Linked DNA regions of Aminivibrio sp.. Each later gene encodes a partner of the first gene's protein in a complex. Links are inferred from orthologs where the notes say so. Each region holds a gene or a part of one and is shown on either strand. Other genes may lie near its edges.

Region 1 (5,324 bases):
AAGGCGGTTTCCTCCTATAAGGCCTTACTTCGGCTCGACGGCGTGGAAAAGAGGCAACCGAAGGTAGCCCTGTGGGAGTGAGCCCCGGTGACGCTCCCCGCTGAGGTGCGGATTTAGGCGGAACGAGCAGGTTTGACGGTAGCCCTCCGCTGATATACAATCCCCTTGATGGAAGGAGGTGACCACATCTTTCATGGGTGTATCTATCAATAAGGAAGAATGTATCGGTTGTGGTGTGTGCGCTCAGGTGTGCCCCGAGGTTTTTTCAATGGACGAAGATGCCGGGGTATCAAAGGTGATTCGCCCCGAAGGCGGCGAGTGCGCTCAGGAAGCTGCCGAGAGTTGCCCTGTGGGATGCATAGTCATAGAGGAGTAATCGGCGGATTTTTTAGAAATAAGGCATGCTCCTTGCATTTTCTCAGAGTCGGGGCGTATAATTGGCAACGCTTCTTTCCGGGCCTATAGCTCAAGTGGTTAGAGCCACCGGCTCATAACCGGAAGGTTCCTGGTTCGAGTCCAGGTAGGCCCACCACGAAATCGCCGTTTCCTTCCGGGGAAACGGTTTTTTTATTTGGGAGGAGGAATCCCGATGCTGGTGAAGGATCTTCTGGGGAACCTTGACGCCATGGTTCCCTTCAGTTGGGCAGAGGAGTGGGACAATTCGGGGCTCCTCGTGGGCGATCCGGAGTCTCCTGTGACGGGAGTAGTTGTATCCCTCGACCCGACTCCCGAAGCCGTGGGATACGCGGTCGAAAAGGACTGCTCCGTCCTGGTAAGCCACCATCCTCTTATCTTTTCTCCGCTGAAAAAACTGGATGTCTCCACCGCTACAGGGAAGGCCGTCTCCTTCGCGCTGAAAAAGGACATTGCCGTGATCTCCATGCATACAAACTGGGACTCCAGCCCGAGAGGCGTCAACGCCGCCATTGCCGCCGCCATAGGGCTGGAGTCCGTCAGTCCTCTTGTTCCCTCCGTCTCCGGTGCATGGGGGCTCGGAGCCCTGGGAAATCTTCCTTCAGCTTTGACAGGGCGGGAACTGGGGCAGGCAATCCGTTCCGCCCTGATGCTCTCCCGTCTCGACCTCTATGGCGACTCTCACCGTCCCGTGTACAGGCTCGCCCTGTGCGGAGGGTCCGGCGGCGGCCTGTGGGACGGAGCGAAAACCGCCGGGGCAGATGCTTACTTCACATCGGACGTGAAGTACCACGAAAGACTGGAAGCTCTTTACGAAGGGCTCATTCTTCTCATTGGAGATCACGGGGAAGTGGAGTCTTTTTCTCTCGATGCCCTGGCGGGGGCTGTTTCAGAAGCCTCAGGATTCGAGGCGTCTGTTTTCAGAAGCACGCCCCGTCTTCCTGTCGTCATTGACTGACACATTCAGCCTATGACGATTTCGGTTCAAATGGTATGATATCCTGGATTTTTTGACGGATTTTTCCGGACATTTCCCATTCGAGGTGGTTAGAAATGAACCAGCGTGTTTTCAGCGGAATGAGACCGACAGGACAGCTCCACCTGGGACATCTTGCGGGAGCCCTGACGAATTGGATCAAGCTCCAGGAAGGATATGAGTGTTTTTACAGCATCGTCGACTGGCATGCTCTCATGTCGGACTATGCCGACAGCTCCAAGATAGAATCGAACTGCTGGGAGGTTCTCATTGACTGGCTTTCGTCCGGCCTTGACCCTGAAAAGTGCGTCATTTTCGTTCAGTCCCACGTCCCCCAGCATGCGGAGCTGCACCTTGCCCTTTCCATGGTCACACCGCTCGGCTGGCTCCAGAGATGTCCCACGTACAAGGAACAGATCATCAACATACAGAACAAGGATCTCGGCAATTACGCTTTCCTCGGATACCCTGTCCTCATGGCGGCGGACATTCTTCTGTACAAGGCTGGAATCGTGCCCGTCGGCGAGGACCAGAGCGCCCACCTGGAAATCGCCAGGGAAATGGTGCGGAGATTCAACGGTTTTTTCGGCGAGGTCCTGATCGAACCGCAGATCATGCTGACCCCCACTCCGAAGGTTCCCGGGACGGACGGGAAAAAAATGAGCAAATCCTACGGAAATTCAATCAACCTTGCCGACAGCCGGGAAGAAGTTTGGAACAAGCTGCGGACCATGGTGACCGACCCGGCCCGGGAAAAACGGACTGACCCCGGCGATCCGGAAAAATGCCCTGTGTGGGATATTCACAGGGTCTTCAACAACTGTGACAGCGAAAAAGCCGAGATTGCGGAGGGCTGCAAAACCGCCGGCATAGGCTGCGTGGACTGTAAAAAGAAGCTGAATATTCACGTGGAGCGGGTCATGAACCCCATACGAGAGAAAAGAGCCTTTTATGAAAAGAACCCCGATCTTCTCGGCGACATCCTCAGGGAGGGTGCGGTGAAGGCCGGGGATGTCGCCCGGAAAACAATGGACGAGGTCGTGAACTCCATAGGATTCGTCCGGAGAGGGTAGGTCGATGAGGTGGTTCAAAACCACGACCTGAGCGTTTTTCAGGCGGAGGTAAGCGGTTTTTCCGGCCCTTTCGACCTGCTCTGCTACCTTGTTGAAAACAGGCAGCTCGATGCCGCCGGAATTTCAGTAGGCCAGGCGGTCAGGATATACGGAGCCTACCTGGCCAATACGAGGCGGGTCTCCGTCGCTGTGGTTTCTGAATTTTTAACACTGGCGGCATCGCTGGTGCTGAACAAGATACGGTCCCTTCTCCCGGGGAAAACAGCAGGGGGAGAAGACGAACCGTCCGGTATGGAAGAAATGGCCCTCGACGAGTACGATGTCGAGGGGAAACTTTCCCGGTACAGGCCCTACAGGAAAGCAGCCCTGTTGCTGTGGAACAGGAAGGAAAAGCAGGATCTCGTTTTTTTTCGTCCTTCCTCCGAAGAAGAGGGACAATCCTGGGACCTTGGCAACCTCTACGGCCTGTGCAGCCTCTGGTGGGATCTTCTGGAAGAAAAACGGGCCTCCTGTCCTTCGGGAAAGACTTCATGTATGGACAGGGATGATGACTGGGAAGGTATGCCTGTTCCTCTCCCTGATGAAGAGCAGATTGATATGAAGATTTCCGAGATAATGGGAATTCTTCATAATGTTCCCGCGGTCTCTTTTTCTCACCTTCTCGGAAACAGCAGAAGCGTGCGTGTTTTCGTCGTGACGCTTCTTTCGCTGCTCGAAATGAGCAGAATGGGGCGAATTCGCATCGTTCAGGAGGAGCTGTTCAGGGATGTGCTCATATACAGTATCTGAAGGCATTTCTGACATCGGCCGCAGGATTCAGGCAATTCTCTTCGTCGCCGGGTCTCCTGTCGGGGATGAAGAGCTCGCCTCGGTCCTGTCATTGCCTCTTTCGGTCACGTCAGGAGAAATAAAGATTCTTGGAGACTTTCTCAGACGGATCAGATCGGGCGTTCTCCTCCAGAAATCGGCAGGAGGATGGAGAATGGTGACGGCGGAGGATGTGGCCGATTCGGTCTCCCTGTTTCGCGATACAGCCCGGACACAGAAAATCCGCCTGAGCAGGGCTGCGGTCGAAACGCTGGCCGTGATTGCCTATAACCAGCCGGTGACCAGGAGCGAAGTGGAGGACATCCGGGGGGTAAGGTGCGAACGGGTTATTGAAACCCTCCTTTCCCACGGGATGATCAGAATTGCGGGAAGGAAGAAGGGCACAGGTTCGCCGCTGCTCTACAGGACAACGGACATCTTCCTGGAGACGTTCGGGCTTTCGTCCATTTCGGAACTTCCCACCCTCGAGGAACTTCAGGAACTTGCGCCCCCTCCCGAAGAAAAACCCAGGAAAGCAGATGCCCTTCCGGTGGAAGAAAACGACGAACAGGGGGAGGAGGACGATCTGCCGTGAACGCGAAGATCAGGCTCAACCGGTACCTGGCCATGTGCGGACTGGGTGCGAGAAGAAAAGTGGAGGGAATAATAGCTTCCGGCCGAGTAAAGGTTGACGGGAAAGTGGTCCTCATGCCGGCTTACCGCGTGAACGAAGAAAATGAAGTTTCCGTTGACGGCAGCCCGGTTACGCCTGAAAGAAAGGTCTACGTCGTCATGAACAAACCTGCGGGCTGGGTATGTTCCGTTAGCGACCCCTTCGATCCGGTCATTGCGGGTCTGCTTCCCGAAAAGTTCAGTTCCTTCCGCCTTTTTCCGGTGGGGCGGCTTGACAGGGAAACGGAGGGTCTGCTTATCCTCACCAACGACGGTGCTTTTGCCCAGGAGGTTGTGCATCCCTCACGGAGAATACTCAGGGAATACCACGCTCTCCTCGACAGGGAAATCAACAGAAAGGCTGTAAAAGGCTGGCTTTCCGGTGTCGAGCTCGACGGACGCCTGCTGAAGCCGGCGAATGTCCGCATCCTTGACCGGGAACCTGCGGACAGGTGGGTCTCCGTGGTCCTGGCTGAGGGAGTCAAGCGTGAGGTGCGCCGGATGGCCCAAAGCCTCGGTTTTGAGGTCGAAGTGCTTGTTCGGAAAAGAATTGGTAAAATGGAGCTGAAGGAACTCCCTGCAGGAAAGTTTGTCGAGATGTCCCGCAGGGAACTCTGGAATGCGATTCGGTTCGGGGGAAGCATTTAGGTCATTCTAGGAGGGCGGAAGATGGACGGAATTGACGAGCGATCACGGGAACTCATTAAAACACGCATTCTCAAAAAAATAAAGGAAATCAAATCTTTTCCTCAGTTCGTCGTAGAAACGATGCGCAAGCTGAATGACCCGGACAGCAGCGCCCAGGATGTGGCCGCCAGCCTTTCCCGGGATGAAGGGCTCGTGATCCGGACCCTCAAACTGGCCAATTCAGCCGCCTACGGAATTTCCAGGGAGATTTCAAGTATCGCGGAAGCCATCGCCCTTCTGGGATACAAGAATATAAGCAACATCGTTCTTTCAGCTTCGGTTTACTCCGTAATGGACAAATCCCTCTCGGGGTATGCCCTCGACAGGGGAGTCCTCTGGCGTCATTCCCTCACAGTGGCCTACGCTGCCCGCTACATTTCCCAGAAGACCAGGAAAGCCCTTCCGGAAGAAGCCTACGTCGGCGGTCTTCTTCACGATATCGGGAAAGTGGTGCTGAACGATTACGTCCGTTTCGGATACGGCATCATCGTCAAGCTGGTGGAGGAACAGCACATTCCCTTCCTTGACGCTGAAATACAGGTTCTCGGTTTTGACCACGCCGCTGTGGGAACCCTGCTGGTGGAAAAATGGGGCCTTCCCGACCCCTTCAAATTCGCCGTGGCCCATCACCATGCTCCAAACGCCCTACAGGAACCGAAATATCAATCCCTGGTCGACGTGGTCCATGTCGCCAA
Region 2 (5,364 bases), on another replicon or contig:
GTCCTGGATTTCGAGTCCGGTGACGGCCACAGCGGGGAATCGCAGGGCGAGGATCAGCGACACGGCTCCGGAGGCGCACCCGAGTTCCATCACCCTGCCCCCCGAACGGGGAAAAGTATCCCGTACGTAGGCTGCGAGGAGGATGGTGTCCACGTTGACCCGCGGCCCCCCGGCGGGCTGGCGGAGAGTAAGGGCACCGTAGAGAAGATCGTCCCTCGTGACGGTCATCGCCGTACCGCCCCGGAAAGCCTTCCGCCTTCCCTCTCCTCCGGCTCGGCCCAGTCCTCTACCTTCATGCCCACGACTCTGGACAGCCCGGGTTCCGCGAGGGTGACACCGTAGAGGATGTCGGCCCTCTCCATGGTGGCCCGGCGATGAGTCATGACGAGAAGCTGGATTCCCTTGCCCTGTCCCGGAGGGGAGGAGTATTCTTTGGCGAGATCACCGAACCTCAGGAGGTTCGATTCGTCCAGGGCTGCGTCCACCTCGTCGAGGACCGCCAGGGGCACCCCGGCCACCTCCATGGAGGCGAAGAGGTAGGCTATGGCGGTGAGGGTTTGCTCTCCGCCGGAAAGCTGGGCTAGGTTCTGGAGGTGCTTCCCGGGAGGCCGGGCCACGATTTCCACCCCGGCATCCCAGGCGGGGGAAGACTCCTCCTCTTCGCCCGAACCGACGGGTTCGGGGCCCTGAAGGCGGAGCCGGGCCTCCCCTCCGCCGAACAGCCTGCAAAAGAGGGAATTGAAGCGGGCGTTGATGTTCTCCAGGGCCTTGCCGAAAAGGGCTCCCACGTGGCGGTCCGTCTCGCTGATGATGCCCCGGAGTTCCCCTATGGCCGCCTGCACGTCCCCGAGCTGCTCGGAAAGGAAGGCAACCCGCGCGGAAAGGGACTGGTCCTCCGAAAGGGCGCCCCACTCCACTTCCCCGAGAGCCCGGAGTTCCCGTTCCAGCCTGCGGACCGCCGCCGATGCGGCTTCCCCTTCATCACCGGGGGGAGCCTCCGCTGAGCTGTACGGGTACTGTTCTTCCCACATCTCGGTGAGCTGCCTGAGCTCGCCTGCCAGGCTCTCCCTTTTCGAGGCCAGGGTCCGGGCCCGTTCTCCTGCGGCTCCGGCGGCCTCCACCGCTCTCCTGCTCCGGACGGAAATCCGGCCTGAGCGGGAGGCCAGCAGTTTTTCCTTGTCCAGCAGGGCGTGCAGGGCGGCCTCCTTGTCCCGTATCTCCCTGAAAAGGAGATACTGCTCCCGGCCCCACCGCTCAAGGCGCTCTTTCTCGACCCGCTCCCTGGCGAGGCAGTTCTCCCGCTCAGCGGCAAGGTAGGCAAGCCTCTCCCGGGTCCGCTCAAGTTCCGAGGCGGCCCGGATCCTGAGGGATGCCACGCTGGACAGGCGCTCCTGCAGAAGAACGCATGTATTTTCCGCTTCGGCGAGCCGTGCCGGAAGGGAGGATTCTTCATCGCCCCCGGAGGGAGACGGCATGGAAGCGAAAAGGATTTCCATCTCACCGTCGATCTCCGCCATCCGCTGCTCCCACGAGGCTGCATCGGCGAGAGCCCGGCGACGGTCGCGCTCCAACCGCTCACAGGCTTCCCGTTCAAGGTCCAGATCCCGCCGCTTTTCCTCCAGGCGTTTTCCGGTCTCCCTCAGTTCCATGGTGAGAGCTTCCTTTTCGGCGGACCGGGCCCGTTCCAGGGCTTCTTCCTTTTCGAGGGCGGCGGCCAGGGAGGCGGCCTCCTGTCTGACCCGGGCAAGATGCTCCTCGGCCTCCCTGATCCGTCGGCGCCGTTCGATGGCGCCCGCGGCGGCCCGCGTCCGTCCGCCGCTCACCGTGCCCGAGGGAAGGAACACTTCCCCTTCCAGGGACGCTATGGGATAGGAGGCCCCCCTGGAGGCGAGCTGCGCCCCCACGGAGTACTCCTCCACCAGCAGCAAGTCCCCGAGAATGTGGGAGACACAGGGCTTCCACTCCTCCGAGGGCGTGACGATCTCCAGGGCCCACCCCACGATCCCTCGGGCGGGAAGGATGGCCCTCCTGTCTGGAAATCGGGGACGGCTTTTCTCCAGGGGAAGGAAAGTGGCCCTTCCCGCCCGGCGTTCCTTGAGGAGGTCGATGCAGGCTCCCGCCTCGGCGATGGTCTTGACGAAAAGCCAGTACTGACGCCCTCCAAGGTAAGCCTCCAGGGCGGATGTGACCGACGGGGGACAGGAAAAGGACTCTGCGGCCACCGTCACGGGAACCTGGAGTTTTCCGAGGCGGTAGGCCGACGAGAGGAAACGGACGGGTTCGGGGTAGGATGAGCTCTCGGCCGTCTTCAGGTCCTCGGCGGCCGCATCGAGGGAAGCGGCTTCCTTCCGGGCCTTCTGGAGGGCCGATGCCGTCTTCCGGCAGGCCGCGAAGGCGTCGCCGTGGGCCTCCAGCACCTCGGCCTCCCTCCGTTCGAGATCGGTTATTTTCTCTTCCAGGGCGGCCGATTCTTCCCGCAGGGCGGCCAAAGCCTCCCTGGATGCCTTGATCCGGGCGTCGCAGTCTGCGAGAAAGGCCTCCCGGGATTCTCTTTTCGACCGGAGGGTCTCCTTTTCTCCACCTAGAGCCGAAAGGGCGGCAGAGAGGGATTTTTTGCGCTCCTGCTCTTTTTCAATGGCCGCCCGGAGTTGGTTCATCCGGCCCCGAAGCCTGTCCCTTTCTCCCGTCGCCGCAGCAAGCTCGGCAGAGAGTGAGTTCTCCTTCGAGAGTATTTCTCCGTTTTCCGCTCCTATTTCTCCGAGACGGACGGAAAGGCTTTTTTCCTCCCCTTCAAGGGAGGCCGTCCTCGAGCGGATCTCCCGAACGGCGGCGGCGGCGGCGAAGCAGCTTCTACGGAGCTCCTCCCTCTTCCTGATCAATTCCTCCCGGTCTCCGCGCAGGCATTTCACCCGTTCTTCAAGTTCCCCCCGCTCCCGGAGGGAGCGGCTGTACATTTGTTCCCACCGGTCTCTCCAGCGTATCCGGAAGGTTTCTTCCGCGCCGAGGGTACGGATTTCCTCCTCAAGGATTGCAAGGCTTTCTTCGAGAACGCGCCTCCGGTAAAAATAGTAGAGCCGTCGTTTTTCTTCCAGGGTGTCGGTTATGGCCTTGGCCCGGGACGCAAGGGCAACGGCGGGAGCGATCTCCTCCCTGCGGTTGCTGAGTTCGGCCGCAAGGGCCCCCAGCCGGAGGCTTTCCTCCTCCGCCGAGACGAGTTTTGCCGAGGTCTCGTTCCTTTTTCGGCGGTACTGGTCGATGCCGAAGAGAAGCTCGAGATGGGCCCTTCTCTGGGCCGGCCTCTGGCTGATGGCCTCCGCCACCTCCCCCTGTCCGATGAAGGCGAACTGATCGCCCTCGAGCTTCCAGAGCCTCTTCACCGCATCGAGGTCGGCGAGCCTGGTCCGGACGCCGTCCACGGTGATCACCGCACCGGTTTCCGGCGAAAAGGATCTCTTGAGGACGCAGCTTCCGGCGCCGGGAGTTCCGTCCTGTCGGATGAAAAGGGCCACTTCCGCCCTGGTCGCTGGAGGGATGCTCGCGCTTCCGGAGAAAAGCAGGTCTCCCTGCCTGACGATCCGGAGCCTTTGGAACCCTCCGTCGCCCAGCACCCACCGGAGGGCGTCGAGAAGGTTGCTCTTTCCGCTGCCGTTGGGTCCCACGATGGCGGTGAGCCCCGGCGAGAACACCAGGTCCTGGGAAGCCCCGAAACTTTTGAAGCCTTTAAGATGAAGACGTTCGATATACAACGAGACGGGCCTCCCATTTTTCCATCTGTTCCATTCTCCGCTCCACCTGCTCGAGGCCTCCCTGAGCATCCAACCGGAACTTGCTCCAGGCGAAGTCGGGAACCGCCGCGAGGAAGATCTTCCGGCCGAGCTCCTCCTCCCAGAGAGAGAGATAGGTTTCATAAATATATTGGGCCACCGCAGGGTTCACCTCCAGCAGGAGAGCCTCCGAGCGGTTCGACGCCGACACTTTCCGGAGGAAACGCTTGATGGTCATGGAGATGGTGTCCTCCCGGTGAACCCATCCGTTGCCGCCGCAGAAGGGGCAGCTCCTGGTGAGGGTGGAGCGGATGTCGGGCCGGGCACGCTTCCTGGTAATCTCCACGAGCCCGAGCTGGGATACGCCGAAAATCCGCGCCCGGTACCGGTCGGGCAGAAAGACTTCTTCCAGGCGCTTCATGAGGAGGGCCCGGTCCTCCTCGTAATCCATGTCGATGAAGTCGATGACCACGATGCCTCCGATGGCCCGCAGCCGGAGCTGCCTGGCGATTTCCGACGCCGCTTCGAGATTGGTCTCGAGCACCGTATGGCGGAGGTCCGTCTTGCCGATGAATTTCCCCGTGTTCACGTCGATGACCGTCAGCGCCTCGGTGTGGTCGATGATGAGATAGGCTCCCGACCGGAGCCACACTTTTCTCTCCAGGGCGGCCTCGATCTCCTTTTCGATGCCGTAGAACTCGAAGAGGGGCGTGATCCCTCCGTAGAGGCTCACCTCCGGGTGGTCCGTTCCGGAGAAGAGAGACAGACTGTTCTTGACGTTTTCGCATTCTTCCCTGCCGTCCACTACGATCTCGGACACGGCATCGGTGAGCTCGTCCCGGAGAACTCTCCCGATAAGGCCCAGGTCCCGGTACAGCAGGCACGGAGCGGACTGGACCCTCCCGTTGTGCTCTATCTCCCTCCAGAGAGCGAGGAGAACTTCCACGTCGTGAGCGAGGCTTTCCTCGTCCACCCCCTCGGCGGCGGTCCGGACGATGATGCCGTAATCCTCTCCCCGAAGCTCCCGGGCGATGGTCTTGAGCCTCCTGCGCTCGTTCTCGTCGGTGATTCTCTTGGAAACCCCCGACTCCTGGCCGTGGGGCACAAGGACCACGTACCGACCGGGAAGAGATATCCGGGAGGTCACCCGGGCTCCCTTGTTCTTCCTCGCAGTCTTGGTGACCTGGACGAGAAGCTCCTGGTTCGGCTGGAGATTGAGCCCCCTGGCGTCGTTCAGGTACAGGAAGGCGTTCCTTCCGTCGCCGAGGTTGACGAAGGATGCGTGGATACCGGGGAGGACGCTCTCCACCCGGGCCTTGTAAATCTCCCCCGCTTTCTGGCGCTCCCACATCCGTTCCACGAACAGGTCGGCGAGGCGCCCGTCCTCGATGATGGCGACCCTCGTCTCTTCCGGATCGATACAGTTGGCTACAATCTTCCGGTTTACGGCGCCCGGCTCCGTACGGCTGTCACTCACGGCGACGCCCTCCTCCCGAAGAAAACCGTTTTTTTTCAAAGAGGGGGATACATCTCCCCCGGAAAGGCTTCATGCTCTCCGGTCCTCCCCGACTGCAGCCGCGAGCGGTTCCGCAAGGGGCAG

What was found. The genes of interacting proteins can lie anywhere in the genome.
Region 2: the proteins of JMJ95_RS02645 (region 1) and smc are in contact, whole or in part, in a crystal structure (PDB 3ZGX), measured with the Bacillus subtilis proteins. The link is inferred for Aminivibrio sp. from one-to-one orthologs.

The regions. Positions count from the first base shown.
Region 1 is NZ_JAESIH010000025.1:166,795-172,118, forward strand. What follows is about bases 1,445-4,362. They hold JMJ95_RS02645 (hypothetical protein), read left to right. Parts: upstream 1,445-2,472; coding sequence 2,473-3,252; downstream 3,253-4,362. Other genes in these bases: trpS (tryptophan--tRNA ligase), read left to right, coding at 1,468-2,463; scpB (SMC-Scp complex subunit ScpB), read left to right, coding at 3,230-3,865; JMJ95_RS02655 (pseudouridine synthase), read left to right, coding at 3,862-4,362. Outside these bases: JMJ95_RS02620 (phosphoribosyltransferase family protein), read left to right, coding at 1-81; JMJ95_RS02625 (ferredoxin), read left to right, coding at 194-376; JMJ95_RS02635 (Nif3-like dinuclear metal center hexameric protein), read left to right, coding at 590-1,372; more of JMJ95_RS02655, read left to right, coding at 4,363-4,590; JMJ95_RS02660 (HDOD domain-containing protein), read left to right, coding at 4,612-5,324. UniProt on the Bacillus subtilis protein: Participates in chromosomal partition during cell division. May act via the formation of a condensin-like complex containing Smc and ScpB that pull DNA away from mid-cell into both cell halves.
Region 2 is NZ_JAESIH010000041.1:83,189-88,552, reverse strand. The notes cover bases 25-4,146. They hold smc (chromosome segregation protein SMC), read right to left. Parts: upstream 3,747-4,146; coding sequence 225-3,746; downstream 25-224. Other genes in these bases: JMJ95_RS05430 (Rne/Rng family ribonuclease), read right to left, coding at 3,721-4,146; JMJ95_RS05440 (methyltransferase), read right to left, coding at 25-228. Outside these bases: more of JMJ95_RS05440, read right to left, coding at 1-24; more of JMJ95_RS05430, read right to left, coding at 4,147-5,241; JMJ95_RS05425 (DUF2344 domain-containing protein), read right to left, coding at 5,311-5,364. UniProt on the Bacillus subtilis protein: Required for chromosome condensation and partitioning.